Regions from separate parts of the Marinobacter sp. UBA2688 genome, predicted to be linked through region 2. Evidence: predicted binding sites of a transcription regulator. Region 2 holds the regulator's gene; each other region holds the start of a gene.
The links. Region 2 encodes sigma-54, which starts transcription at its own class of promoters, with help from an activator protein. Its sites were predicted from a motif close to ANTGGCATNNANNTTGCTNT; they were not measured.

Region 1 (9,714 bases), on a different contig from region 2:
ATGTACTTGAGATCTTTTGGCTTGCGGCCCTGCCAGGTGGGGACATTTTTCAGGATCGGTTCTTCACCCAGGTAGAAACGGATCATCTCGGGTACGAAGGGGTAAATGGCCTTGTCGTCGGCGACGCCGGTGCCCATGGCGTTGGCAAGCACCACATTGCCGGTGCGGTAGGCTGCATAGAGCCCGGGGACACCCAGCATGGAATCCGGGTTGCCAGCCAGCGGATCGAGGAAGTCGTCGTCGACCCGCCGGTAAATCACGTCCACCTGCTGGGGGCCGACGGTGGTCTTCATGTAGACCTTATTGCGACGTACAAACAGGTCCGCCCCTTCCACCAGTTCGATACCCATCTGCCGGGCCAGGAAGGCGTGTTCAAAATAGGCACTGTTGAAACGGCCGGGGGTTAGCACGACTACGGTGGGGTTGGGATTTAGCGACGCTGCGCGCAGTGTTTCGCCCAACAGGGCCGGGTAATGTTCAACCGGTGCTACCGGGGCCTTGGCAAACAGTTCTGGAAACAGACGCATCATCATGCGCCGGTTTTCCAGCATGTAGGAGACACCGCTGGGGCAGCGGAGATTGTCTTCCAGCACGTAGAAATCGCCGTCGTTGTGGCGGATCAAATCGATGCCGGCTATGTGGGAATACAGATTACGTGGCAGCTTGAGGTTTTGCATGCCGGGCTGGTACTGGGGGTTGGCGAATACCTGTTCAGCACTGATGACACCGGCGCGAATAATCTCGAACTCGTGATAGATATCGAACAGGAAGCGGTTCAACGCCTGCACCCGCTGGCGCAAACCAGCCTGCAGACGTTGCCAGTCGCTGGCGGAGATTACTCGTGGGATCAGATCAAACGGGATAAGCCGTTCGGCCCCCTGGTCTTCGCCATAGACATTAAAGGTGATGCCCAGGCGTTGGAACAGCACGTCTGCCTCGCGGCGCTTCTCGGCTAACAGGGCTTCGTCGGATCGGATCAGCCAGTCCTCCAGCATCCTGCAGCTGGGTCGTACCCGATTATTCTGGTCGAACAGTTCGTCGTAGATACCCTCAGGCGGGGTTTGTATCAACATAACCATGACCCTCTCCTGAACACGCCGTCCACCGGATGTGGGCGGTCGGTATTCAGCCATTCCCATGATGTAAAGGAACAGCAAAAGGCAGGCCACTCTGGCGGCAAACCGTGGGTTTATCACCGGAACGGGTTATTTAAGCAAAGGCCAGACGGAGGGAAGTGTCAATAAAAAGCATTGCCAGCCGCCGGGAAAGGCGGCTGGCGGGCAAGGGTTATTCCAGGGACGTAGCGCCAATGCGGTGAATACTGACATCCGCACCGTTGAATTCCTCTTCTTCTGTGAGACGCAGGCCGGAGATGGCGTTAACAATGCCGTAGACGATCAGGCCGCCGACAAAGGCCACCACAACACCGGCAACCGAACCGATGATCTGCGACATCAGGCTGACCCCGCCCAGGCCCCCGAACGCTTCCTGGCCAAAGATGCCGGCGGCAATGGCACCCCATACACCGCACACACCGTGCAGGGGCCATACACCCAATACATCGTCCAGGCGCTCAATCTTGTCCTGGGCCCACTCAAACATGTACACGAAGATGGCGCCGGCGATGCCACCGGTAATCAGCGCACCGACCGGGTGCATCAGGTCCGAACCGGCGCACACCGCCACCAGGCCGGCGAGCGGTCCGTTGTGGATGAAGCCCGGGTCCTTGCGGCCGACCAGCATGGCCACCAGAACGCCACCCACCATGGCCATGAGACTGTTCACCGCCACCAGGCCGCTGATGCCATCCAGGGTCTGGGCGGACATCACGTTAAAGCCGAACCAGCCGACGGTGAGAATCCAGGCGCCCAGCGCCAGGAATGGAATGTTGGAGGGGGCAAACGCCACCACGCGGCCATTACGGTAACGGCCTTTACGTGCGCCCAGCAGGAGCACGGCGGCCAGGGCGATCCAGCCGCCCACGGCGTGCACCACGACCGAGCCGGCAAAGTCGTGGAAGGCTGCACCAAACTGGTTCTCCAGCCAGGCCTGGAAGCCGTAGTTGCCGTTCCAGATCATGCCCTCGAAGAAGGGATATACAAATGCCACGATCAGCCCGGAGGCGATAAGCATGGGGTAGAACTTCGCACGCTCGGCGATACCGCCGGAGACGATGGCGGGAATGGCGGCGGCAAAGGTCATCAGGAAGAAGAACTTGACCAGGTCATAGCCATTTGCGGCCGTCAGCTCTGAAGCGCCGGCCATAAAGTGGCTGCCGTAGGCGATGTAGTAGCCAATGAAAAAATAGGCCACGGCGGAGATGCCGAAGTCGGTCATGATTTTTACCAGGGCATTCACCTGGTTCTTGTGACGCACGGTGCCGACTTCCAGGAAGGCGAAGCCAGCATGCATGGCCAGTACCATGATGGCACCGATCAGAATGAACAGTGTGTTGGCGCTTTCGGTCAGGGTATGTACTGCACTCGTGATGTCCACGGGTTGGTTGCTCCTGATTTTTTGGTTTTATCCACCTGTCACGGGCGGGTTGTGCATTGATAGCGTGCACACCAAGCAAGGAGTGTTCCATTTTGAGGCAAATTCAGAGCGGGTAGTCGATTAGGTGATTTTCCGCTCTGAAATTGGGCGGGGTTGAGTTGAAGACGGGGTGTTTGCGCTCTTTAATGGTGCATTAATGGGCCGAGTGCACCAATATGGCCGTCTACCACAGTAATTCGTCCTGGTCGGAGTCGTCGGAACTGCGGGAATCCGGTGCAGCAGACACATCGGCTTCGGGGTTCATGAGTTCCCTTAACCGCATCTCCTGTTCCTCGATCGGTCCGGACAGATCGATAATGATTTCCACCCGGCGATTTTTGGCGCGGTTCTCCGAAGAGGTGTTTGGTACTCGTGGCTCGGTATAAGCGAGACCGGTGACCGCCAGCCGGGCAGGCTTCAGATTACCCTCGGCGAGGAGCGCATTGGCAACCGCTGCCGCCCGGGCGGCGGATAGATCCCAGTTGCTGTAGAACCGCTGCGTACGGATGGGAACATCGTCGGTATGGCCTTCGATGGTCAGCTTGCCGGGGATCTGCACCAGTATGTCGGCCATTTCCAGCAACAGACCTTCAAACTCCCAGGTCAGGTCCGCCGAACCGGAGGGAAACGCCCCCTTCTCCTCAACGCGAACAATGATTCTATGATTGTCCTGGATGAGGTTGACCCGGCCGTCTTCGATGGCTGTCTCAAGAACCGAGCGAACCTGTTCCAGGGTCTTCTCGAGCTCTTCCTGGATGGCGGATTCCACAGCCACATCCGTAGGGCTTTTCAGGGTTTCCAGTTCGGGCTGCTCGTCGGTGGTTGTCTGTTTGACTTCGTTGACGACGGTGGGCTCGGGCGGTGCCGGAGAAAACTGATCGAAAATCGGGCTGGTGCCCATGGGTACCTCAAGGACGGGCACCTCGCGCTGCACACCAAACGCTTTCGACAGTTCACCAGCGATCTGTTTGAACTTCTGTGCGTCGATCTCGGAGAACGACAACAGCAGGACGAAAAAGCACATCAGCAGCGACATCAGGTCCGCGAATGTCACTACCCAGGCGGGAATGCCCGCTTTTTCCTCTTCTGGTAATTCGTCCATGGCTAAACGCCTGCGGTCTCGGCTTCTGAGTTTTTCTCACGTTCTTTCGGGGTCAGGTAACTCGACAGCATCTGTTCGATAATCCGCGGATTGGTGCCTTCCTTGATAGCAACCAGCGCATCAATATAGAGCGATTGCAGACGCGCTTCCTCAGTCATTCGCAGCGAGAGTTTGTCCGCGATGGGGGTGGCGATCATGGTGGCAATCATTGCGCCGTAGAGTGTGGTTAGCAGGGCAACCGCCATGGCAGGACCGATGGATTTCGGGTCTTCCATGTTGGACAGCATCTGCACCAGCCCGATCAGGGTTCCGATCATCCCCATGGCAGGGGCCACATCGGCCATTGCCGTAAAGACTTTTGCGCCAGACCGGTTGTGATCCAGCGTCAGTAGGCGCTCCTTGGACAGCAGGTGTTTGATGGTTTCAGCATCCTGGCCATCGACCAGCATCTGTATTCCCTGGCCGAGAAACGGCGAGCCAACTTCGCGCTCTTCCAGGCCGAGCATGCCTTGCTTGCGGGCAACATTGGCTACTTCAATCAGTTCATCAATGCTTTCACGGGTGTCCGGCAAGCGGAATTTGAACGCTCGAGCGGCCACTTTGAAGGCGCTGAAAAACTGGTTGAAGCTGAATTTCGCCAGCACAACCAGCATGGTGCCACCGACCACGATCAGTATGGAGGGGGGATTGATAAAAACATCCGGCGACACGCCAAGAATGACGGCTGAGGCTATAAGCAGGATGGCCCCAACAAGGCCGATCAGGGTGGCAAAATCCACATTAGCTCCAAAGGGTTTTGTGATTCAGAGGGCTTTCGAAGATTAACGGTAGTCCACTATTGAATCAATCGCTATCCGTAAGCGTTTGTGTTTCTATTTTAAGATCTTTCCACGCTGCGTAACGAAGCAGGTCGGATTCCACCAGGGCCAGGCATGCGGCCACCACACCGGCGTCGTCCAGCAGGCCGAATCCCAGCAGCAGGTCCGGAATCAAATCCAGGGGATTGAGTACGTAAACAAGGGCACCGGCGATCGCCGCAATGCTTTTCCAGGGTACTTCGCGATAGTTGCCCTGCCAGTAGTCCCTGAGCATGGAAAACATCAGCCGGATGTCAGTGCTGAACCGGCTCAGTTTGCCACTGTTCCTGACTTTGTCCTCGATGGCCTGCTGGCGGTCGAGCAGGGCGCCCACATCTCTGCGGTGAACCTTGTCCGCCTCTTGATTCAACTGTTCGTTTGCCGTGCGCTTGCTAAAACCTGTCATCGGGCTATTCCTGTGTGGGATGGCCTTGCAGCTCCATGATCCATGAAGCCTGTGACAAAGCCAAGGATGTTTGCGAGGCGATTTCCGATCATGGTTATACTGGTGGTATGACCGATTTCGTGAAACAGAATCCCTCGTCCTTTCCCGATGCGCTGTTGTGCGAAGCGCGAGGTCTTGAGGTTTTGGCAGGCACTCTCAGGGCGGCCGGTGTCAGCGGATTGCGTGTGCCGGAGGTGAAAGCTGTCTCAGCCCACGAACTGGTGATTCCGAAGATCCACTCCGGCCCGGCGAGCGAGGAAGCCATGGCCGCGCTTGGCGAAGGCCTGGCGCAAATGCATGCGGTACGTCAGCCCGAGTACGGATTCGACGCCGACAACATGATTGGGATGTCACCCCAGAAGAACCGCCTAACGGACGATTGGGGTGCGTTTTTCCTGAGAGATCGACTGGGTGTGCAGGTAGGCATGGTCGGCAATGACCATGTCCGGAAAGAGTTTGAAACGGTGCTTGAGCGTCAGGGCGAGGAGCTCGCCCGGTTTCTAAATGAGCATTGCGAACACCCAAGCCTGCTCCACGGCGACCTATGGTCCGGGAATGTCCTGTTCGACAGCGCCGGGCCATGGCTCATTGATCCGGCGGTTTATTACGGTGACCGGGAGGCGGACATTGCCATGACAGAGCTGTTTGGTGGCTTCTCCTCGGCTTTTTATCGTGCCTATGACCGGGGCTACCCCAGAACGGATGTCTATAACACCAAGCGGGCCATCTACAACCTGTACCACACCCTCAATCACTACAACCTTTTTGGGGCATCCTATCTGAGCGCCTGTCGCCACAACCTGGATGTGGTGGCCTCGCTGTAAGCGTGGCAGCTACCACCAGGCCTTGTCCCACATTTCCGGATTGGCCCAGTTGTCGGGATTGTTCCAGGCGCGTTTGTGGTTGTAGCTGTCGATGTTGTAGGTGTAGAGCGTGAGAGGGCTGTCTTCGTCACCAAGCTCAGCCTGCCGGCGGAATCCCAGCCCGATGAAATCCGTAAACGACCAACCGGGGCAGTCTTTCACCACAACGGCAATCTGGTGGGTGCCGTAGTTGCGCAATTGGCCCAGCAGTACTTGGCCCTCGTCGTGGTTCAGGTGTTCGAGCGTGTTGGTCACCAGGGCCAGGTCCTGGGTCTCGGGCAGAGGGAAGGCATCGTTGGGGGCGCTGGTATCCAGGGTGGTCATGGCCGACTCGCTGTGGTGCCGGCACCAGTGATCCCCAACCTCACCAGCGATCTCGCCGCAAACCACCAGTGTGGCCGGTTGGCAGGTATCGATAATGCGGGCCAGGGCCTGCTGCACAGTGGTCATGTTTGGTGTGTCCGTCTGGAATGGAACAACCAGTATCACACCCGCCTGTCGGCGGCATCAACCAGATGCACGCCGACAGCGTTCAGCAAGCAACAGCCTTAGAGCTCCTGAGCCGTTGGCCGCAGGATAATTTCGTTGATATCCACGTCCGCAGGCTGTTCGATGGCATAGACGATGGCCCGCGCCACCGCATCGGAATCAATCGCCACCTTGTAGAGTTCATCCGCTGCCTGTTTGGCGTTCGGGTCAGTGATGGTGCTGGTCAGCTCGGTGTCGATGGCGCCCGGTGAGATATTGGTGCTGCGGATCTCGTCGCCGGCTTCCATGCGCAAGCCTTCAGACAGCGCCTTCACCGCGTATTTCGTGGCACAGTACACAGCGGCGCCGGGGAACAGTTTGTGTCCGGCAACGGACGACAGGTTGATCACATGCCCGCTGTGTTGTTCCCGCATGGTCGGCAGCACAGCCGCGATGCCATACATCACGCCTTTAATGTTGACGTCCACCATCTGGTCCCACTCATCGACCTTCAGGGCGTCCAGCGGTGCCAGTGGCATCAGGCCGGCGTTATTGATCAGTACGTCGATCCGGCCGAAGGTTTCTTTCGCGGAAGCGGCCAGGGACTCGACCTGGTTTCGATCAGTCACGTCGGTCACCTGCCAGGTGACTTCAGCACCCTCGGCTTTCAGGTCTTCTGCCAGTTTGGACAGGCGGTCTTCGCGACGGGCCGCAAGCACCAGCCGGGCTCCTCGCGCTGCCAGGCGGCGGGCAGTTGCCTCACCCAGGCCACTGCTGGCGCCGGTGATAATCACGACTTTGCTATTGATTGGGTCGTTGGTATTGCTCATGGTTTGACTCCTTACTCGTGTGAAAGTGATGTTCAGACGCTGGGTTCAAGTTCCTTCAGCGTCGGGTAATCGGTATAGCCGCGCTCATCGCCGCCGTAGAAGGTGCTGTCATCCCATTTGTTCAGTTCCGCATGCTGGCGGAAACGCTCGGGCAAATCGGGGTTGGCGATAAATGGACGGCCAAAGGTCACCAGATCACAGCGGTCATTGCCGATCCGTTTGCGAGCTTCCTCAGCGGTGTAGGCGCCGTTGGCGATGTAAGTGCCGTGGAATCCAGCCTGGATGGCATCGATCACCGATTCCGGGCGGCCGTTCGCATGGTTGCCCTGGAACGAGTCTTCCACGACCTCGATGTAGCTGATGCCCAGGTCGTTCAGCCGCTTCGCGAATTCACCAAAGGTTTCGACCGGGTCCTCGTCGTACATGGCGTTGAAGCTGCCGGTCGGGCTGACCCGAACGCCGACATTGTCCTTGCCCCAGACGTCGATCACGGCCTCGATCACCATCAGTGGCAGGCGCATCCGGTTTTCAACGGAGCCGCCAAACTCATCACTGCGGTGGTTGCTGCCGCTCTTGAGAAACTGGTCCAGCAGGTATCCGTTGGCGGCGTGTACTTCAACGCCATCAAACCCGGCCGCTTTGGCGTTCAGCGCGCCCTGGCGATACTGCTCCACGATGTCCGCCATTTCGCCGGCTTCAAGAGCCCTGGGCTCGGGCACGTCCACCATGCCGGAGTCGGCGCTGATGAAGGTCTTGGCGCCCTCGGGTTTGATCGCCGATGGTGCTACAGGCTTGTTGCCATCCGGCTGCAGCGCCGTATGGGAAATTCGGCCAACGTGCCAGAGCTGCATGTGAATGCGTCCGCCCGCCATGTGCACCGCACTGGTGACCTTGCGCCAGCCTTCGATTTGCTCCTCCGAGTGGATGCCTGGCGTGAATGCATAGCCCTTACCCTGAGGTGACACCTGGGTTGCTTCGCTGATGATCAGTCCTGCACCGGCACGCTGCTGATAGTACTGCGCGTTCATGTCGTTCGGTACGTCTCCAGGTTGGCTGGAGCGCGAACGGGTCAGGGGAGACATCAGAACGCGGTTGGGCAGCGTCAGGGTGCCGAGATCGTGCGGTTGAAACAGTGCGTCGTTTACGTTGTTCATTGATCACTCTCCTTGAGGATTAACTGAGTGTAATTAGACCAGTCTACTAGTAATGACTGAAAAAAATGTGGGCGTTCAGTGAAGGCCAAGACATTGGCGGAAAAAGACCCGCACAAACCGCTCCATAGGCTCGGTAGACTTCAGAACCTTGGCTCTGAGGATGGCGCCTTCCCAGCCGGAAAGCAGAAAGCTGGCGACGTCGGCAGGATCAATGGATGCATCGATATCGCCGGCCTGGCGAGCCTCTTCAACACAACGCTCAAAGCGTTTTTCCCAACCCTGGAAAACGGTGTCCAGGCGCCTGCGGAAGGTTTCGTTCTGCCCGGCCAGTTCCTGGCCAAGATTGCCAATCAGGCAGCCCCGGGTGAATTCGCAGCTGGTCATGGTTTCCAGACCAGTGTCGAAGTAGGCCCTAAGGCGGTCCACCGCCGAGCGGGTGTGGTCGTTCAGAATCCGATCCAGCTTGGTGTCGTATTCCTGCGCAAAGGTGTCGATGACAGCCAACCCGAAATCGTTCTTGCTGCTAAAGTAATGGTAGAACGACCCTTTGGGTACACCGGCGGCGGTCAGCACGGCATTGATGCCCGTCGCGCCGAAGCCTTTTTGACCAATCAGGTCGGCGCCGGTGTGGATGATGTGATTGCGGGTGTCGTTCGATGTCATGGCTGGTATATTAGACCGGTCGTCTAGTAAGCGTCAAACCCGTAAAACCCGAGACATTTTATTCCGAACCACGTTCAAGGAGTCTGCCAGTGATTAAATCCCGTGCTGCGGTGGCGTTTGCCCCCAACAAACCGCTGGAAATTGTGGACGTTGACGTCGCCCCGCCCCAGAAAGGGGAAGTGCTGGTGCGTATCGTCGCCACCGGCGTCTGCCACACGGACGCCTACACGCTGTCCGGCGCCGATTCCGAAGGGAATTTTCCGGCCATCCTCGGCCACGAAGGCGGCGGCATTGTTGAGGCGGTTGGTGAAGGTGTCACCTCCGTCGAAGTGGGTGATCACGTGATCCCTCTTTATACCGCCGAATGTGGAACATGTAAGTTCTGTACGTCCGGCAAAACCAACCTGTGTGGTTCCGTGCGCGAAACCCAGGGCAAGGGAGTGATGCCGGACGGTACCTCCCGTTTCTCCTACAAGGGTGAGCCTGTCTATCACTACATGGGGTGCTCCACCTTCTCGGAATACACGGTATTGCCGGAAGTTTCCCTGGCGAAGATACCCAAGGATGCACCACTGGACAAAGTCTGCCTTCTGGGCTGTGGCGTCACTACCGGTATCGGCGCGGTGCTGAACACAGCGAAGGTGGAAGAAGGCGCGACGGTCGCTATCTTCGGTCTCGGCGGAATCGGCCTGGCGGCGATTATTGGCGCCACCATGGCCAAGGCCAGCCGCATCATCGCCATCGACATCAACCCCGGCAAGTTCGATATCGCCAGACAGCTGGGCGCCACGGACGTA
Region 2 (9,714 bases):
ATATGAGCCGCTCAAGATTCATGGCGGATTGTGTGGAATAGAAGGTATCCCCGTCCCCCAGGGACTCCATATCACCGCCCACCGATATATCAATGTACTGTTCACCAAGCAGCCCGGATGTACGTATTACTGCTGAGCTGTCCGCCGGAATATTATCCACACTGGCATTAACATCAATGGTCACGCGGGCCTGGTAGGTTTCCCGATTCAGGGTTATCTCCCGGATCTTGCCGACCGTGACACCAGCCATGGACACTTTTGCCCGGGGCGTCAGCCCGCCAGCGTCGTTAAAATTGGCGTAGAGCGTGTACGAACTTTCCGGGGCCTTCGGTGTCAGCCCACTGACCTGCAACGCCAGGAACATTATGGCGGCGATGCCTGCGATCATGAAAAGCCCCACAATCACTTCTGTTGTTCTCTGTGCCATTCCGGCCCCCTGTTTCCTGACGTTTCAGTATACCGCGGTCAGAAGTCACCAAACATGACGGCGGTAAGCACAAAATCCAGCCCGAGTACGGCCAGCGACGAATACACCACGGTTTTCGTGGTTGCGGCACTGATACCAGCTGAGGTGGGCACACAGTCGTAACCCTGATAGACCGCAATCCAGGTACAGACGAACCCGAACACAAGGCTCTTGACGACACCGTTCAGAACATCGGCGGTGAAGCTTACGGAAGACTGCATGTTGCCCCAGAAAGAGCCTTCAAACACGCCCAGCCACTCCACACCCACGAGCATGCCGCCCCAGATACCAACCACCGAGAACACCGCAGCCAGCACGGGCACTGAGATAAAGCCCGCCCACAACCGCGGGGCAATCACCCGACGCAGCGGATCAACACCCATCATTTCCATGCTGGAAAGCTGTTCGGTGGCTTTCATCAACCCGATTTCCGCCGTCAGTGCGGAACCCGCACGGCCGGCAAACAACAGCGCAGTCACCACGGGGCCCAATTCCCGCACCAGAGTCAGGGCAATCATCTGACCGATCGCGGCCTCAGACCCGTAGTCACTGAGAATGGTGTATCCCTGCAACCCCAGAACCATCCCGATAAACAGGCCGGACACCACAATGATGGCCAGGGACAGAACTCCGACCGAGTAAAGTTGCTTCAGCAACAGCGGAAAACCAACCGAGGGCCGCGGAACACCTGCCAGGGCACCGACAAGGAAACGCCCGGAGCGGCCCAGCGATGCAATCACGTTCATCCCCAATCGGCCAAAAGCCGCCAGCCGGTCCATCAATCTCCCCTCCCGGCAACACTCCAGTCCTGAGCCGCATCGGCAGCCGGATAGTGGAACGGCACCGGACCATCCGGATGACCACGCAGGAACTGCTGAACCTGCTCCGATGGGTGCGTCCTCAATTCCTCGGGCGTGCCGTCGCCGATAATACGACCGTCCGCAACGATACAGGCGTAGTGACAGATACTCAGGGACTCCGGCACATCATGGGATACCAGCACACTGGTCAGGCCCATGGAGCTGTTGAGATCCCGGATCAGCTTCACCAGTACACCCATGGCAATCGGATCCTGGCCGGTAAAGGGCTCGTCGTACATGATCAGCTCAGGGTCCAGCGCGATGCTGCGGGCCAGGGCCACGCGCCGGGTCATACCACCTGACAGCTCTGCCGGCATCAGATCCCGGGCTCCGCGAAGCCCCACAGCTTCGAGCTTCATTAGAACGATGTCGCGGATCATGTCCTCCGGCAAGGTGGTATGAACCCTGAGCGGGAACGCCACGTTTTCAAAGACACTGAGATCCGTGAACAGCGCTCCACTCTGGAACAGCATCCCCATCTTTTCCCGCAGACGGTAAAGCGCCTTGCGCTTGAGCTGAGGAACGTTCTCCCCCGCTACGAATATGCTGCCCGAATCTGGTTTCAGCTGGCCGCCGATCAGCCGCAACAAGGTAGTCTTGCCAGTGCCACTCGGCCCCATGATGGCGGTAATCTTGCCGCGGGGAATGTCCAGGCTGACGCCATCAAAGATACGACGATTCCCGCGACTGAAAACCACGTCTCTCAATTCAATGTAGGGGGATGTGTCCATACCTGCTTCCAGAACCGCCTGAGTGTCGGTGAACCCGCATTCCCAGCCTTTAATGAGTGCGCTACATTATGTCAACCTGCCGTGAACCTCAATCCATCCTTCACAAAATGAACTGATGTCAATGATCAGTTTTGCTGAACGTCTTGTCATGAAGGGCAGCCAAAGCCGTTGAAGTGATATACTTTTGCCACGACGAAAGCATCAACATTTCGAACCCGGAAGCCAGATGAACACCGAAACCAGCCAGACCTTCAAAGAATCCGCCCTCCGAGCCATCGAGATCGAGCGTGAGGCCATTCACGCCCTGACCGACCGGATTGATGACCGTTTCGTCCGCGCCTGCGAAGTCATCATGGCGTGCAAGGGGCGTGTTGTCGTGACCGGCATGGGCAAATCCGGCCATATCGGCAACAAGATCGCTGCCACCCTCGCCAGCACCGGAACGCCCTCGTTCTTCGTACACCCGGGCGAGGCCAGCCACGGTGACCTGGGCATGATCACCAGCCAGGATGTAGTGCTGGGCATCTCCAATAGCGGCAACACCAGCGAAGTGCTGACCATTTTGCCGTTAATCAAACGCATGGGAGCCCCGCTGATCAGTATGACGGGCAACGAGAACTCCATCCTGGCTCGGGAGGCCGTTGCCAACCTGGATATCAGCGTCGCCCAGGAGGCCTGCCCTCTCGGCCTGGCCCCCACCTCCAGCACCACGGCCACTCTGGTGATGGGCGATGCCCTGGCCGTGGCACTGCTTGAAGCCCGGGGGTTCAGCACCGAGGACTTTGCGCTCTCACACCCCGGTGGCAGTCTGGGCCGCAGGTTGCTGCTGCGTGTCAGCGATATTATGCACACTGGGGACCAGATTCCCCGAGTGCAGGAAGACACCACCCTCAGCGGCGCATTGCTGGAGATTTCCCGCAAGGGGCTGGGTATGACGACGGTCATTAATGCCGAGGGCGACCTGGTCGGTGTATTTACAGACGGCGACCTGCGCCGCACCCTGGACCGCTCCGTGGACATTCACAACACGCCGATTGCCGAGGCCATGACCCGCAACGGTCGTGTGATCCACGATGACCAACTGGCCGCCGAGGCACTGAACATGATGGAAGAGCTGAAGATCAACGCCCTGCCCGTCATCAATCGTGACGGCAAACTGACCGGCGCTATCAACATGCACGACCTGTTGCGGGCGGGAGTGATCTGATGGCTGACACTCTGCGCCCTCAATGGCCAGCGGAGCTGATTGAAAAAGCCGCTGCCATTCGCCTGCTGGCCCTGGATGTGGACGGCATCATGACCGACGGCACGCTGCTGTTCAGCGCTTCAGGCGATGAGATGAAAGGGTTCAATATTCTCGACGGCCTGGGCATCAAACAGGTTATGGCTGCTGGCATCAACGTTGCCGTCATTACCGGACGGCGCTCGCCGCTGACAGAGAAACGCATGAATGACCTCGGCATCCCACACCTGATGCAAGGCCGAGAGGACAAGAAAATCGCCCTGCGGGAACTGGCGGCACGGCTGGAGATCGCGCCACACCAGATTGCCTACATGGGTGATGACCTGCCGGACCTGCCCGCAATCCGTTACGCCGGACTGGGCATAACAGTACCCAACGGCTACTGGCTGGTGCGCCAGCACGCGGATTTTTGCACGTCGGCCGCAGGGGGTAGCGGCGCGGTCCGTGAAGCCTGCGAACTGCTGCTCTGCGCCTGCGGGCAGCTCAACGCAAGCCTGCAACCCTACCTGGAGCAGGACTGAATGGCCGCTGAAGCCCTCTTTACCCGGCCCTGGGTACGAACCCTGGGGCTGGCTGTCACGATAGTGGCACTGTTTTTCCTGCTCTGGCAAAGTGACGAGTCATCAGAGCCGGTGGATGCCGCCGCGCTGAGAGGCGAATCGGAACCAGACGGTTTCGTGGTCAATGGTCGCTATCTGTCTTTCGACGAGACCGGGCGGCTTACCGCACACTTCGAAAGCCCACGTATCGAGCAATTCGAGGCCCGCAACGAAACCATTATGGAATCGCCGAATGCGACGCTCTACGGCGACCCCGGCAACGCACCCTGGCAAGTCCAGGCCAACAAAGGCCAATTCATGGAAGCTGACGACCTGGTCCACTTGACGGGGGATGTTCGGGTGTCCCAGCAAGCCCAAGGTGGGCGCCCCCTGACATTAACCACGTCAACGCTGACACTGGATAACACAGAGCGTACTGTTTACACAGACGCCCCGGTGGAACTGACCGACTCGTTCAGCCTGACCCGCGCAACCGGCATGAAGGCATGGATTGATGACCGAATCCTCGAACTCGACTCTGACGTGGAAGGACGCTATGAGACCGGCAAGTAAATTCATGCCCAACCCTCACCGCAATAGGCACCAACCGGTGGCATCGCGCCCGGCAGTCTCAGCGATTGTCCTGGCGCTGACAATGACCGTGGGCATGCCGTTCGCCGCGGCCTTTGATCTTGAGTCTGACCAACCCATCAGGGTCAATGCCGACAACGCGCGGCTCGACGAAGGCCAGGGCATTGCAACCTATACCGGCTCGGTTGAAATGAGCCAGGGCGATGCCAACCTTATGGCGGACAAAGTTGTACTCCACCGGGATGTGAATGGCGTCAGCCGCATTGAAGCCACCGGTACCCCGGCACGCTACCGCCAGCCTGCCATGGAAGGCCAGGGCGAAACCGACGCCCGTGCGCTAACGATCACCTGGTCCGCCTCCGACAACCGGGTTACCTTTCAGCGCGAAGCTGTGATCGAACAGGGCGGCAACCTGTTCCGGGGCGACGTCATTCATTATGACAGCGCCGAACGCGTGGTGACCGCAGAAGGCTCTGCTGACCAGGGCGATGGCAGCGGTCGCGTCGAAATGGTCATCCAGCCGCGCGGCAACGCCGGTAGCAATCCAGATAACAACCCTAACGGACAGGACATCGATGGCAGTTCTCAGGGCCAGTAACCTCGCAAAAAGCTACAAACAGAAGAAGGTCGTCATCGACGTTTCCCTGGAAATTCGCAGTGGCGAGATCGTCGGCTTACTCGGCCCCAATGGCGCGGGCAAAACGACGTGTTTCTACATGATTGTTGGCCTGGTTCCCGCCGACAACGGTCGAATCACCATCGACAATCAGGACATAACGCCGCTGCCCATGCATGGTCGTGCCCGCAAGGGAATCGGGTACCTGCCCCAGGAAGCATCCGTGTTCCGCAAGCTTACCGTACGCGACAACATACTGGCGATCCTGGAAACCCGCCGCGAACTCAAACGCGCTGACCGGGAGGCCAAGTTAGAGGAACTGCTTGAAGAGTTTCACATTACCCACATCCGCGATAGCGTCGGCATGGCCCTGTCAGGCGGCGAGCGACGACGGGTGGAAATTGCCCGGGCGCTGGCGATGGAGCCGGCGTTCATCCTGCTGGACGAACCCTTCGCCGGAGTCGACCCGATCTCGGTGAGCGACATCAAGCAGATCATCCGACACTTGCGGGACAAGGGTATCGGCGTACTGATCACCGACCACAACGTGCGGGAAACCCTCGACATCTGCGAGAATGCCTACATTGTCAGCGGCGGCCACATCATTGCCTCTGGTAATTCGGACGATATACTGGCCAACCAGCAGGTCAAGGAAGTGTATCTGGGCAACGAGTTTCGCCTGTAGTACACTCGGCAAAGAACTTGCTTGGTGCGGCAAGTAGCCAGCATACAAAGAGTTTTTGTGCAACCTGGGCTCCAGAAAGCGCCCTGATGACGTAAAGAGAGAGCCTGAGTGACGGAAGAGAGAGACCGAGTGACGGATCCTGAACCATGGTTATGAAAGCCTCACTACAGTTAAAGCTGGGCCAAAGCCTGACCATGACGCCCCAGCTGCAACAGGCTATCAGGCTTCTGCAGCTCTCCACCCTGGACCTCCAGCAGGAAATCCAGCAGGCATTGGAATCCAACCCAATGCTGGAAACCTCCGAAGACGACGACAACCAGAATCCGGAATCAACGGACAGTGACAACGAGTCGTCTGAAACGGCGTCAACCGAGGAATCCAACACCGCTTCAGACACCGCTACTGAGTGGGACGAATCCGAAAACGGACCTGACTGGTCATCAGAAACGGACAGTCCCGACACCATTCCCGATGATCTTCCCGTCGACACCGCCTGGGATGACATTTACCAGTCAGCCCCCGCGTCAGCAGCCCGTAACGACGACGAAAACGACCACGACTTCGAAACCCGTAACTCCCCCACCGAAACGCTCCAGGACCACCTGGAATGGCAACTGAACCTGACGCCCATGAGCGAGCGGGATCAGGCCATCGCCCATGCCCTGATGGATGCGGTTGATAACCACGGCTACCTGACCTCTCCGCTTGAAGAAATTCATTCAGGCATGGTGGACGAATCCGACGAAGACCCGCTGGAACTGGACGAAGTGGAAGCCGTTCTTCATCGCCTGCAGCACTTCGATCCACCCGGCGTGTTCGCCCGTAATCTGCAGGAATGTCTGCTGATCCAGCTGAATCAGCTGCCCCCGGAAACACCCTGGCTGGCTCAGGCGCGACTGGTGATTACCCACTACATAAACCTGCTGGGCAACCGTGATTACGCCCAGCTGTTACGCCGCAGCCGCCTGAAAGAAGAGCAGCTACGGGACGTTCTGGCACTTATTACCGGGTTAAACCCCCGTCCCGGCGACACCCTGGATCAGGCCGAGCCAGACTACGTCATCCCGGATGTAATCGTGCGCAAGCACAATGAACGCTGGCGCGTGGAACTGAATCCTGAAATTGCACCGCGCATTCGTGTGAATGCAAGCTATGCTTCTCTTATAAAGCGTGCGGACAGCAGTGCTGACAACACCTACCTGCGGGACCAGTTGCAGGAGGCAAAGTGGTTCATCAAGAGCCTGCAGAGCCGCAACGAAACCCTGCTTAAGGTGGCCACGCGCATTGTCGAGCACCAGCAGGGATTTCTGGATCATGGCGAGGAAGCCATGAAACCATTGATTCTCTCGGATATTGCCCAGGCGGTGGAAATGCACGAGTCGACCATTTCAAGGGTCACCACCCAGAAATACATGCACACGCCGCGGGGCATATTTGAACTTAAGTATTTTTTCTCGAGCCATGTCAGTACCGACGAGGGTGGAGAGTGCTCATCCACGGCAATCCGCGCGATGATCAAGAAGCTGATTGCAACGGAAACTCCGAAAAAGCCATTGAGCGATAGCAAAATTGCAGCCATGCTAGGAGACCAGGGTATCAAGGTGGCTAGACGAACCGTGGCCAAGTATCGCGAGGCAATGCACATTCCTCCGTCCAACGAGCGAAAGCGATTGGTGTAGGAAGCGTCTGTTCCCGGCCTCACGGGGAGAGCCCTTTCCTGAAAGTATACCGCCTGCAGCATAACGCTGTGGCACACAGCCGGTATCCTAACGGGTGCCGGCAAGCTGAAAACAGGAGAAGCCTATGCAACTCAATATTTCAGGCCATCACGTAGAACTGACTCCCGCACTGAAAGATTACGTATCAGGCAAATTTGAAAAGCTTGAGCGGCACTTCGACCATATCAGCAATTGCCAGGTTACCCTTGAGGTGGAAAAAGTGCGCCAGATGGCGGAAGCTACGCTTCACGTGATAGGTGGTGAGATTCACGCAAAGGCCGAAAACAGCGATATGTACGCTGCCATTGATGGACTGGTAGACAAGCTGGACAGGCAGATTCTAAAGCACAAGGAAAAGAACGTAGACCGGATGCACGGGAACGGCGCCCGCTAGGACGACGCCCCCGGCATGACAGTTAATCGAGCTGCGGCACTGGCTAACCATGCAACACGTGCCGCAGCCTTTTTTTACGGAAATGCAGTCGATTCATGACCGACACATCCCTGACTATCGAGAACATTCTCGCGCCGGAGCTAACCCTTTGCCGGGTGCCTGCCTCTAGCAAAAAGCGGGTTATGGAAACCATTGCCGAGCAGATCCAGCAACACGACGCTTTGCTCAGCGACACCCAGATATTCACTAATCTGGTCGCACGGGAGCGACTGGGGAGTACGGGTATCGGACAGGGCATCGCGATCCCCCACTGCAGACTGGAAGGGCTGGATCACGTGGTTGGCGTTTTGCTGACCCTGGAAGAAGGCGTTGCGTTCGATGCTATCGACAACCAGCCGGTGGACCTCGTCTTCACCTTGATTGTCCCCAAGGAAGCCACCAGCGAGCATCTTGAGCTTTTGAGCCAACTTGCTGAGAAGTTCAACGAACGTGCATTCTGCGACCAGCTGCGTCAGTGCACTGATGCAGGCTCTCTCTATCGCCGGATGACAGCCGAAACAAGCTGAACAACTCCACATCCAAGGTGAACGGGCTATGAAACTGATCATCGTCAGCGGCCGATCAGGTTCCGGGAAAAGTACCGCGTTACATGTTCTGGAAGACCTGGGCTTTTACTGCATTGACAACCTGCCCATTGGCCTCCTGTTCCCCCTCACACAGGAAGCCACCAACCAGAACTCTCCCAGCCGGCTGGGAAAGATGGCGGTCAGCATCGATGCCCGTAACCTTTCCGGAGAATTGAGCAACTTCGAGGATATCTACCGCAGCCTTCAGGATACTGGCGTAACCATCGAGATCATCTATCTCGACGCCGATGAACAGTCTCTTCTGCAGCGCTTCCATGCCACGCGCCGAAAGCATCCACTGAGTGATGACAAGACCTCCCTGAGGGAGGCCATCGGTAACGAAAAGAAGCTTCTGGAGCCGCTGTCCAAGCTGGCAGACCTCTACATCGACACCACGGGGCTGTCCATGTACGAGCTCCGGGATATGGTAAAGCAACGAGTCGCGGGCAGGCGCCACCAGGAACTGGCACTGCTATTCCAGTCATTCGGATTCAAGCACGGCGTGCCGTTGGATTCGGACTATGTGTTCGATGTGCGCTGCCTGCCCAATCCCTATTGGGACACCAGCCTTCGGCAGTTTGTGGGCACCGACCAGCCGGTTATCGATTTCCTGGAAAAGGAGCCGTTGAGCCGTAAGATGGTCGAAGACCTGACCCAATTCCTGGAAAACTGGCTACCCTCGTTCGCAGACAGCAACCGCAGCTATATGACCATATCCATCGGCTGCACCGGTGGCCAGCATCGCTCGGTTTATATCTGCGACCAGCTCGGCCGCTATTTCTCGGGCAAATACAGCAATGTGCAGGTTCGCCACACCGAACTGCCCCACCTGCAAAGCAGGGAAAGCTGAACCGCCTATGATCCGCCGCCCCATTACCATCATCAACAAACTTGGGCTCCATGCCCGGGCCGCAGCCAAACTGGTGGGCAAGGCATCTGAATTCGACAGCAGCATTCAGATCAGCCGCAAAGGGCGACAGGTGGACGCCAAAAGCATCATGCCAGTCATGATGCTCGCCGCCAGCCAGGGATCAGAGGTAGAGCTGATTGTAGACGGTCCGGATGAGTCCGAAGCTGTCGATGCGCTGGTTACGCTGATCAACGACTACTTCGGGGAAGGCGAATAACCACCTCCACACTGGACATCCTTGCCCGTCTACGGCATTCACCTACAACTCTTCCTCACCTATGTTGCCTAACTCCGCTATAATACGAGGGTTTTCTGACCGTGGGTGATCCATGACC
Region 3 (9,714 bases), on a different contig from region 2:
TGCCCAAGCCGCTGAGCCACCTTGAACGCTTCCATAGGGGATGACGAGGTGAAACCGATACTGAAAAAATTGTCACCACGTGTGCGTACGCTTAGCCCTCCCCTAATGCCAGATATTCGACTTTCCAGGCGCTCAGGCGGCAAATCGACATTATCGTACACGTCACTATCCTTCGCGAGCGTTTCCATGATACTGCGGCCAAGGAGCATTTCCCGCGCCGCAGAAGCTCTGTCATTAATCTCAGTGGTAACGGCACTGCCTTCCATCAACGGGCGGATGATATTGCTGTCATCAACGAATATCACTACTTCGGATTGATACTTGTACGGCCAGAGAAAGCCGGCGGCAAGCACCGCAAAACTAACCAGTACAAACACCAGAAATGCCAGCCACTTCTTTGACCGGACTTCTCGCAGCATTTCAACTGGTAACTGGGATAATGGAAGTGCCATAGCTCAATCCAACAGTCTGACTGTTACAGGGTTTACGTGATCAGAAATTTCGCTCGGGGACGCTCAGAATATCCCCCGGGCGCATGGCGTAGTTTGTCTCTATTTTCCCGCGGTTAAGAATGTCGTCAAGCTTTACAGGGATCGCTACCACTTCACCGTTCATTTTCCGGTAAAGCATTGACCGGTTTAGTGCGGCAAACTCGTTTCCGCCGCCAGCACTCAGGAACATATCCAATACCGTCATTCCATCCCGGTGTGGCTGCGAGACCTGCTGACGCACAGCTCCCGTCACCCGAACACGATCAGTGAACTCATGGCTTCCCATTGAGGTCACCACCACGCTTACCTGGGGTTCCCTGATATATTCGGTAAGCTCAACCCGGATGTCGTCTGCCAACTCTTCCGGCTCTTTGCCACTTGCCTGAACATCACCGATCAGTGGCACCGAGATTTTGCCATCAGGACGAATGGGGACCGAAACACTAAGATCCTCGTTTCGCCATACCGACACCCGGACGACGTCAGTGGCGCCCAGGACATAGCTATTCACACTACCTGACGGCCCAGCGGATAGAGCCTGCTGTATTTTTTCGGGGGATGAAGCAGTGGGGCCTGCACAACCGGAAGCGATAACCATCAGCGAGATGCACAGAGCAAGTCCTGGCAAAGTAGTGATCCGTGACATTTTTATTCCTCTTGAGATATCCATGCTGTATTCCGTTTATCAGTCGACGTAACTGGCTGGAATTATCTTGATCCTTTTTTGAACAATACCACCTCCACTGTCTGAATTATAATCAACAAATCCAGCAAAAGGCTTTGGTTTTTGATGTAATAAAGATCGTAACGAAGCTTCTCCCTGGTGTCCTCTTCGTTGTCAGCATAAGCGAAACAAAGCTGGGCCCAGCCTGTCAGACCAGGCTTGACCCGGTGACGCTCACTATAGAACGGTATCCTCTCGGACAATTTCTCGACAAATATGGGCCTCTCCGGACGAGGCCCTACAAATGCCATGGTTCCGTTGATCACGTTGAATATTTGAGGTAATTCGTCGATACGCACTTTTCGGATAAAGTCGCCAACCCGCGTAACTCGGGTGTCATTTTTACTCGCCCATACTGCCCCATTCTTTTCGGCATCCGTGGTCATGGAGCGAAATTTGTGAACCCTGAAAACTCTGCCGTTAAGACCGACACGTTCTTGACTATAAAATACCGGGGCTGCCAACCCATCTTCAATTTTTATCGCAATAGCAGTAAGCGCCATCAAAGGCAGACCGGCCAACAACAAGATCGTCGCGGCAAGTATATCGAGAGACCGTTTTCCAAATCCAAATACAGATGAGACTGAAAACCCGTCAGAGAACACCAGCCAACCATGGGTAACCATCTCCAAGGCAACTTTACGTGACTCCCGCTCATAGAAAGACGCCGCGTCAACTATCTTTACGCCTTCCATTTTGCACTCAAGCAAATCCTCCATCGGCAATCCTTTGCGGCGGTCATCCGCTGCCACAACTATCTCTCTGACCGGGTGTTTCCGTATATAGTCGTGAAGTGTATTGGGAAGCCTGATGAGGTGCTTTTCTTCAATCTCCGACGACTCATCCGGTAGTGGTACGAAACCCGACAGCGTGAAACCTTTGCGATTGAAAGGTGTAGTCAGGTCTTCAAGCAACTGCCTTGCACGAAACCCGGACCCAAGAACCAGCACTTTGCGCTTGAAAGAGTCCTTGCCGGTAAATGCAAAGAATATTGACCGATAAATCCCTAGAAAAAAGAAACCAAGGACAGAGGCTGAAGTGAGCAAGTCGGTAAAGCCTAGATACCACAACCATTGATCGGCCAAGAGATAAATAGACGCTGATGCCGGCACACCAATGATGAGTGAAAAAATGGTGCGAAGCATCATCCCGGACATACCCTCTTCGAGGCGTGACTGATGAACGCCAAGAGCAACCATAACCAAAAGATTTGCAAGACCGAAGGCTAACGCTGAAGGTAGTAGGAACTGAATACTTTCAAAGAAAAAAGAAGAATCGCCGAAATGGCGGAAAAAAGCGGCGATACAGAAACTAACTGCCAGGACAATTAAGTCAATAAGGCCCAGAATGACGAAGGGAACATGAATGTAGTGCTTGAACAATCTGACGTGGGCCACGCCAACTCCTTTTGCTGTTCACTTTAAACGCGCCTGCGCATCCCATGCTGCAGATCTAACAATGAACAGAGTTTACTGCATTTTAATGATACTGCAATCAGGGACAGTAGAAGGACGGCACCCGACGCGACGCCAGAAACGCAAAACACCCCGCCCCGGAGATCAAGGCAGGGTGTTCGATGGCTTACTTAGCTCAGGCTGACTTGCGACGGCGAGTCATACCGAGGCCCAGCAGGCCAAGACCAAACAAAGCGAGCGTTCCTGGCTCGGGCACCGCTTGCACGTCTGAAATACCAACGATGAGATCGTTGTAATCGAAGTCACCATCAATCAGGTCTTCGAAGGCCACAATCAGTGAGCTGCCAAAGAAGCTGCTGTTCTGGCTGCCAGTCACGTCAAAGATCCGTGTCATGTCAACGCCGCCGTTCAGGCTGGCATCTGAATAGAACGTGGTGTTGCCGCGCTGCAGATAGAAGCCGAACGTAGAGCCAATGTTGGCTGTTCCGAAGTGAGTGGAAGCCGTTCCGGCGTCCAGGTCAAATTCTACCTGGCGACCGCCAGAGCCTTCTGACCCTGAAAACACCTGAAGTGTTTCGTTGGTGTCGTTCAGGTTATAGATACCGAAGTTGTTGATGTTCGCAAAACCTGCAAATTCAAACAGCAGGAAGGCACCGGCTGAATCCTGGTTACCATCAACATCGTTCAGTTTTGCAAAAGAGGCTCCGTTGTCGTAGAACGCGCCTTCACCGAGGGTATCGGTAAACACGTCCGCGCCACCGTCTGTTTTCAGGTCGAAAACGTCCATTGGAGCGGCCTGAGCTACCGAGAACGTTCCCACCAGCATCGCCGCTGCAATCAGCTTTGAAGTCATTTTCATTTTACTGCTCCTTGTCTACATCTTATGATTCTCATCAACCACCCAAACCAATGCAGTTGTCGTGCCAATTATTTATTCGCTATTAAACAATCACTTACGTTGGCATTATTTGGGTTGCGTAAAATATACTGACACACCGCCATTGATCCTCAGCGGTTGCGCTTTGACTTCCGCGAAAGCGAAAGTCCAATCCCTAGCAGTCCCAGCGCGAACAAAGCCAGCGTACCCGGCTCTGTGACATTGGCGACTGTTATGTTGTCGATGCCGTACCCATCATCGGGGTTGTTGGAAAAAATACTGACATCCCCCAAACCCGCTGCGTCATAGAGGCTGACATAGAAAACTCTGCCGTTGCCCAGAGCGGACCCAAATATGTCGTTGAAGCTGAAATCGAACCCGCCAATCGAGAGGCGTCCGCCAGCATCGTTGGGGTCTGTCATATAGAAACCCATGGCGTTAAAACCAGTCGCTGGAGAAATAACCATCTGGCGTGCATCCATACTGTCCAACCAGTTATCCCCGGATACGGAATAGCGCCCGCTAAAGGGACTGGCGCCGGCGTTCAATACGGCAAGACCGCCATTGCAGTTATAGGGACCGCTATCGCACAACCCGCCTGAACCTGGCACCGCACTGGTAAAGGACCCAACACCCACTGAGGACGTGATGGTGCCAGCCTGGCTTCCAACGGTGTAAAAAGAATTATCATCGAACGTTTCGGTGAGATAACCGGAATGCGCAGCGTCCAGGAAGTCCTGTTCCGCGGAGGCGGCCGCTGTAGCGCCCTGGCTACTAATACTGAGAATGGGCGCAGCGCTGGCCCAGTTGCAGGCGCCAAGGAGAACCCCAATGGCGCCGACTGTTTGTAGTGTGTTCATATCAGTACTCCATATAAGCTGACAGAATCGTCTTCGATAGGGAGTAACTGCTGCATAAGACGTGCCACGGCTTCAACTGGTTCATTTTCAGTCAGTTAGAAGCCCGCACATTTTCTCAATGTAAAGTTTTTCGACAACCCCTCGCTATGCCCGGAGAGCAGGCGCTCCAATCAGTTCAGATAACAAACAGATCAACAAATTCGTGTGCGGGGGTCGACTCCAATAGCGCTTGATCTTTACACAGGTTAAAGACCTTCTCGCAGCGCTGACCAGGAAACCGGGTCGCCAGGTTATGGCGGAACTTATCCTCAAGCAGGGGAATCCCCTCCTTTCGGCGACGGCGATGGCCAATGGGATACTCAACTGCCACCTTATCCGTGCTGGTGCCGTCGGCGAAGAACACCTGAATCGCATTGGCAATTGAGCGCTTATCTGCTTCCAGATACTCACGCGTGTATCGCTCATCCTCAACCACGTCCATCTTGTCTCGGAGTTCGTCGATCATCGGATTGGCCTCATGGAAGCTGTCTTCATAATGCTCCGCTGTCAGCCCCCCAAAAATCAACGGTACAGCAGCCATGTATTGAAGGCAGTGATCCCGGTCGGCCGCGTTTGCCAATGTGCCCTGTTTCGAGATGATACGGATGGCAGATTCGTGGGTGGTGATAACGATTCGTTCGATGTCATCCAGGCGGTCTTTTACCTCGGGATGAAGTATGACCGCTGCTTCCGCCGCTGTTTGAGCATGGAACTCGGCCGGGAAGGATATCTTGAACAGAATGTTTTCCATCACGTAGGCGCCAAAAGCCTGGGGTAAAGTAAACTGACGCTTGTCCTCAGGTTTCAGTTTCTGATCTTTATTGGTTTTGCTGAACAGAATGTCGTAGAAGCCCCATTGGGGTGCCGTGAGCACCCCCGGGATGCCCATCTCTCCCCGCATTGCGATATCGGCCAGCCGCACGGCACGGGACGTTGCATCTCCCGCCGCCCAGGATTTTCGGGAGCCAGCGTTCGGCGCATGACGGTAGGTTCGCAGCGCCTGGCCGTCCACCCAGGCATGGGACAAGGCCGACAGCATTTGATCACGACTGGCACCCATCAGTTTTGCGACAACAGCGGTTGAGGCCACCTTGACGAGCACAACGTGATCCAGCCCCACCCGGTTAAACGAGTTTTCGAGTGCAAGCACCCCCTGGATTTCATGGGCCATGATCATAGCCTCCAGGACATCCCGCATGGTCAGGGGCGCCTTGCCCTCCGCCACCCGCTTCTGGGACAGATGATCCGCCACGGCCAGTATGCCCCCCAGGTTATCCGAGGGGTGGCCCCACTCCGCCGCCAGCCAGGTATCGTTGTAGTCCAGCCAGCGCACGATACAGCCAATATCCCAGGCCGCCTTTACCGGATCGAGTCTGTAAGGCGTGCCCGGAACACGGGCGCCATGGGGTACAACGGTGCCGTCAACCAGCGGCCCAAGGTGCTTGGTGCATTCAGGGAAACGCAGGGCCAGAAGGCCACAACCGAGGGTATCTATCAGGCAGTTTCTCGCGGTATTCCAAGCCTCTTTGCTTTTTATCCGATAGCCGAGAGCGTAGTCGGCGATTGCCTGCAGGACGTCGTCATAGTCGGGGCGATTGTTCTGATCAGCGTTGGAGCTCATTGCGAATCCCTTATTGGTTTTGGATCTCAGTGAGAGACTAAGAATGAAAAACAGTCATGCCAAACAGGTTAGTACATCGGCCCGGCCGGGATACAGCCATCCAGATCTTAAGCGTTGACTTTTTATACACTTTTCAATGCCTCTCCGGTGACCAGAGCATTCAGAAAATGGCAACCGGCTGTTTTAACCGAAAAATATCCAAGCTGGCTTTTTTCTTGCTAAAAACGGAGTCCGGAGACCACTCCGCAGGAAACGCGGGGTGAATATGGATATCTGTAAAAACGCAAGGAGAATGAAGTATGAAAGGATTTGACCACAAAATAGTGATTGGCCTGGGATTGGCCGCTGCAATGGCTGGGAACGCTTACGCAGCCCCCATCGTAAACGTCGTCAACTCTGACGGCGACCTCTACAACACCGAAATGCTGACCGGGTATTCAACCGACGGCTCGCTGATGGACGGCATGGAAGTCACTACTTGCTTTGCCAGCGCGGCCTGTGAAACCGTGGCATTTGACGGTACGGTCGGCAGCTCTTCCTACGGCGAAGCCATCGGTAGTGGCTGGAGCTTGTCTATCAATGGAGACACCTACAGCTCCCCGTTTACCTTCAATTCCGTTCAAGACGTCACCAGCATCGTATTGAACGGGCGTCCGGGAAACACGATCTTTGACATTGTTGGTAGCGACTCCCGCTCACCAGATTCAGCCCTAGGCAAGCCTTTTCGACTGTCCAATTCCGGCGATCTGACGGATAGCACAACCGTGAACGTTGAATACTCCGACAAGCTTTCCCTCGATGGTGTATTTTACGACGACCTGTTTACAACCATGGCTATCGATTTCGATGGCAGCCTGTTCTCAGGCATGTTCAGCTTCCTGAGCGATACTGACAACAACGATTTCGACGCCGGTAGCCCGATTACTCCGACCAACCCGGTTCCGGAGCCCAGCACCCTGGCCCTGCTGGGGCTTGGCGCCCTGGGCTTTGGACTGCGTCGCCGTAGTCGCAAGGCGTAAGTAGAGCGCTTCGGCTCCGCAAGCTCGACAGGTGTTTTGCGGAGCCGGAACGTGGGCCTCCAGGCTCGTGCTGGTGAGGCTTTCAGCTTTCCAACCATTACCCTTCAGTTTATTGCCCGCAGATCCGAGGTGACGAAACTCAATGTCCCTCTCTCTAGCTCCAGCTCTTCTATCGCGAAACCATCCTCACAGAAAGACACGACGCTGAGGTGACTGTTAATCGCATAAAGAGAGTCCAGAGAGTAACAATTGTAAGGCAGCGTCATTACCTTGCTTGTTATGTTCCCGGTGGTTTCATTGACGGCCCATATGTCGGGGTTGAGCAATCCCGCGGGGCTGAGCACATCCCTCTCGATGGAAGAGCTCATCGCCAGCACTTTTGCTCGGTCTCCGCCACGAGTCAGGTTCATCGACGTTGCATAGTAGGTTTCCGCGTTAGGCACAACCGGGCCACCGGGCCGGCCTACAATCAGGGTTCTGTTACGACCTGAGAAATCCAGGAAATTGACGAAAAGCAGTGATTCCGTTCGAGAAGCAACAAACGTAGATTCCACCGCCAGAAGCAAATCGACCTCACCCGAACTCAGATCGACGGTATAGACTTCACCGAGAGGGTCTGAGCGATCAGCACCCTGAAAAGTCGTCCATAAAGCGATGGCTTTGTCGCCCATAACGACAACATCGTCGAGCGCCCAACCATCCGCAAACTTATCTGAGAAATCAGCAAACAAAGAGGCAGATCGATTGATTTCATCGACCTTGTGCAACACGCCACGGTCCGCGATGATTGTGTATTTGTCGTCCTCGATCAAAGAGAGTGACGCCAACCTGGCAGACTCAGAAAGTCCCGACAGCACAGGTTGTGCGCCTGCAAGACCGGAGTCCAACAGCATCGCAACTGAGGTCATCAAAAACTCGCCGTCACTGAGCACACCCACAAACGTCTCATCCCGTGTGGGGCCGGGTTCTGCCATGGGGTAGACTCTCGGCACCCAGGTGCTTCCCGCCACCCGCTTCAGCTCAGCGCCTGACTCTCCATACAGGATGATCGTCCTTTCGGCATAGTTATTGGCGACCACAAAATCGATATCGCCGTCGCCGTTGAAGAATACATCCGTGTAGGATGACACCCCATCCGCTTCCCAGACCTCGAGCGTATTGGCTCCCAATGTCCACCAGTAATGCGTGTCGTCGGAATCAACCGAGAGATCGCATGTCAGATTACCGCCGGACATCGCCAGATTGACAAGTCCTGTCGACAGGTCGCTGTTCACGAAACCCTTAACGGAACAAGGTTCCTGCCCGCCACCAATATTCGACAGTTTGACACTTGTTCCATCAACGCGGCTGTGAATCGACACGCTGGTTGAGCTTGCGGTTACGGCGGCTGGAGCGAACAGATTGTCGGTAAAGACACCCCCGGCAAATACCTGCCCACCCACCTTATCTCCTGCCTGCACATAAGCCAGCGAGTGAGATTCAAGATTACGACGATAAACCCGTGGGTTCTCGTTCGTGCCTCGTAAGGAATAGTCGTGCTCAATATAGCCATCCAGTTCAGGCAGGGATTTCGCCGTCACTCCGGGACCAGCGTTGTCTTGCCCAGCTTGCGAAGAATTCGATGATGAGGAGGATCCACCGTCACCACATCCAACCAATGCCAAGGCGATTGAACAAACAATAAGAGGAAGGCCAGACGGACCGAATGGTTGCGACATTTTTCACATTCCGTTGAAATTTCAGCGTTTATCTCTTTTATTCAAAGAGCTTACAAGCGCTGAATTCTGGAATCGTGAAACCTGTCGCAACCAGCGTCACAATTAGATCAAGGGCACCCTCACCCAACCTTCCATAAGCACTCGCGCGCTGCGGCTCATGATGGCTTTGGTGGCTGTCCACTGGCCGTTGACCAGGCTGGCTTCCGCACCAACCTGCAAGGTGCCTGATGGGTGGCCGAAGGTCACGGAGGTTCTGTCACCGCCGCCAGCGGCCAGGTTAACCAGAGTTCCCGGTACGGCAGCTGCGGTAGCAATAGCAACGGCGGCTGTTCCCATCATCGCGTGGTGGAGCTTACCCATGGAAAGGGCCCGCACCAGCACATCCACATCCCCTGCCCCAATGGCTTTGCCACTGGAAGACACATAGTCAGAAGGCTTTGCCACAAACGCCACCTTGGGCGTGTGCTGGCGGCTGGCGGCCTCTTCTACGGACTGAATCAGTCCCATTTTGACAGCACCGTGGGCGCGGATGGTTTCAAACATCGCCAGGGCCTCGGGATTGCTGTTGATATCGTCCTGCAGTTCCGTGCCCTTGTAGCCAATGTCTTCTGCATTCAGGAAGATGGTGGGAATGCCGGCATTGATCATGGTGGCCTTGAGGGTGCCAACACCGGGTACGTCCAGGTCGTCCACCAGGTTGCCGGTGGGGAACATGGCGCCTTCGCCATCGGCGGGGTCCATGAATTCCACCTGGACTTCGGCAGCCGGGAAGGTCACGCCGTCCAGTTCGAAATCACCGGTTTCCTGCACTTCACCATTGGTGATGGGAATGCGGGCAACGATGGTTTTCTGGATGTTGGCCTGCCAGATGCGAACCGTGGCAATACCGTTTTCCGGAATGCGCTCTTGAGCGACGAAACCACCATTGATGGCAAATGCGCCAACGGCGG

Region 1: B3M52_RS17515 (ammonium transporter) is a predicted target of sigma-54. The motif match lies at 2,569-2,588, and genes of this name have one in related genera.
Region 3: B3M52_RS10475 (PEP-CTERM sorting domain-containing protein) is a predicted target of sigma-54. The motif match lies at 6,230-6,249, and genes of this name have one in related genera.

The regions. Positions count from the first base shown of each region.
Region 1 covers NZ_DELU01000026.1:444,913-454,626, reverse strand. The annotation lists gene B3M52_RS17520 (circularly permuted type 2 ATP-grasp protein) at 1-1,073, opposite strand, end outside; gene B3M52_RS17515 (ammonium transporter) at 1,288-2,496, opposite strand; gene B3M52_RS17510 (MotB family protein) at 2,720-3,637, opposite strand; gene pomA (flagellar motor protein PomA) at 3,640-4,416, opposite strand; gene B3M52_RS17500 (YkvA family protein) at 4,481-4,900, opposite strand; gene B3M52_RS17495 (fructosamine kinase family protein) at 4,936-5,763, shown strand; gene B3M52_RS17490 (DUF6231 family protein) at 5,773-6,252, opposite strand; gene B3M52_RS17485 (SDR family oxidoreductase) at 6,351-7,100, opposite strand; gene B3M52_RS17480 (alkene reductase) at 7,133-8,254, opposite strand; gene B3M52_RS17475 (TetR/AcrR family transcriptional regulator) at 8,330-8,917, opposite strand; gene B3M52_RS17470 (S-(hydroxymethyl)glutathione dehydrogenase/class III alcohol dehydrogenase) at 9,007-9,714, shown strand, end outside.
Region 2 covers NZ_DELU01000007.1:105,804-115,517, forward strand. The annotation lists gene mlaD (outer membrane lipid asymmetry maintenance protein MlaD) at 1-427, opposite strand, end outside; gene mlaE (lipid asymmetry maintenance ABC transporter permease subunit MlaE) at 466-1,245, opposite strand; gene B3M52_RS01865 (ATP-binding cassette domain-containing protein) at 1,245-2,057, opposite strand; gene B3M52_RS01870 (KpsF/GutQ family sugar-phosphate isomerase) at 2,284-3,264, shown strand; gene B3M52_RS01875 (KdsC family phosphatase) at 3,264-3,821, shown strand; gene lptC (LPS export ABC transporter periplasmic protein LptC) at 3,822-4,412, shown strand; gene lptA (lipopolysaccharide transport periplasmic protein LptA) at 4,495-5,028, shown strand; gene lptB (LPS export ABC transporter ATP-binding protein) at 5,006-5,731, shown strand; gene B3M52_RS01895 (RNA polymerase factor sigma-54) at 5,884-7,410, shown strand; gene hpf (ribosome hibernation promoting factor) at 7,535-7,843, shown strand; gene ptsN (PTS IIA-like nitrogen regulatory protein PtsN) at 7,939-8,409, shown strand; gene rapZ (RNase adapter RapZ) at 8,438-9,319, shown strand; gene B3M52_RS01915 (HPr family phosphocarrier protein) at 9,327-9,596, shown strand; gene mgtE (magnesium transporter) at 9,709-9,714, shown strand, end outside.
Region 3 covers NZ_DELU01000022.1:67,650-77,363, forward strand. The annotation lists gene B3M52_RS10445 (XrtA system polysaccharide chain length determinant) at 1-452, opposite strand, end outside; gene B3M52_RS10450 (XrtA/PEP-CTERM system exopolysaccharide export protein) at 493-1,137, opposite strand; gene B3M52_RS10455 (TIGR03013 family XrtA/PEP-CTERM system glycosyltransferase) at 1,200-2,612, opposite strand; gene B3M52_RS10460 (PEP-CTERM sorting domain-containing protein) at 2,806-3,489, opposite strand; gene B3M52_RS10465 (PEP-CTERM sorting domain-containing protein) at 3,639-4,367, opposite strand; gene prpD (2-methylcitrate dehydratase) at 4,543-6,027, opposite strand; gene B3M52_RS10475 (PEP-CTERM sorting domain-containing protein) at 6,327-7,046, shown strand; gene B3M52_RS10480 (hypothetical protein) at 7,151-8,764, opposite strand; gene prpF (2-methylaconitate cis-trans isomerase PrpF) at 8,867-9,714, opposite strand, start outside.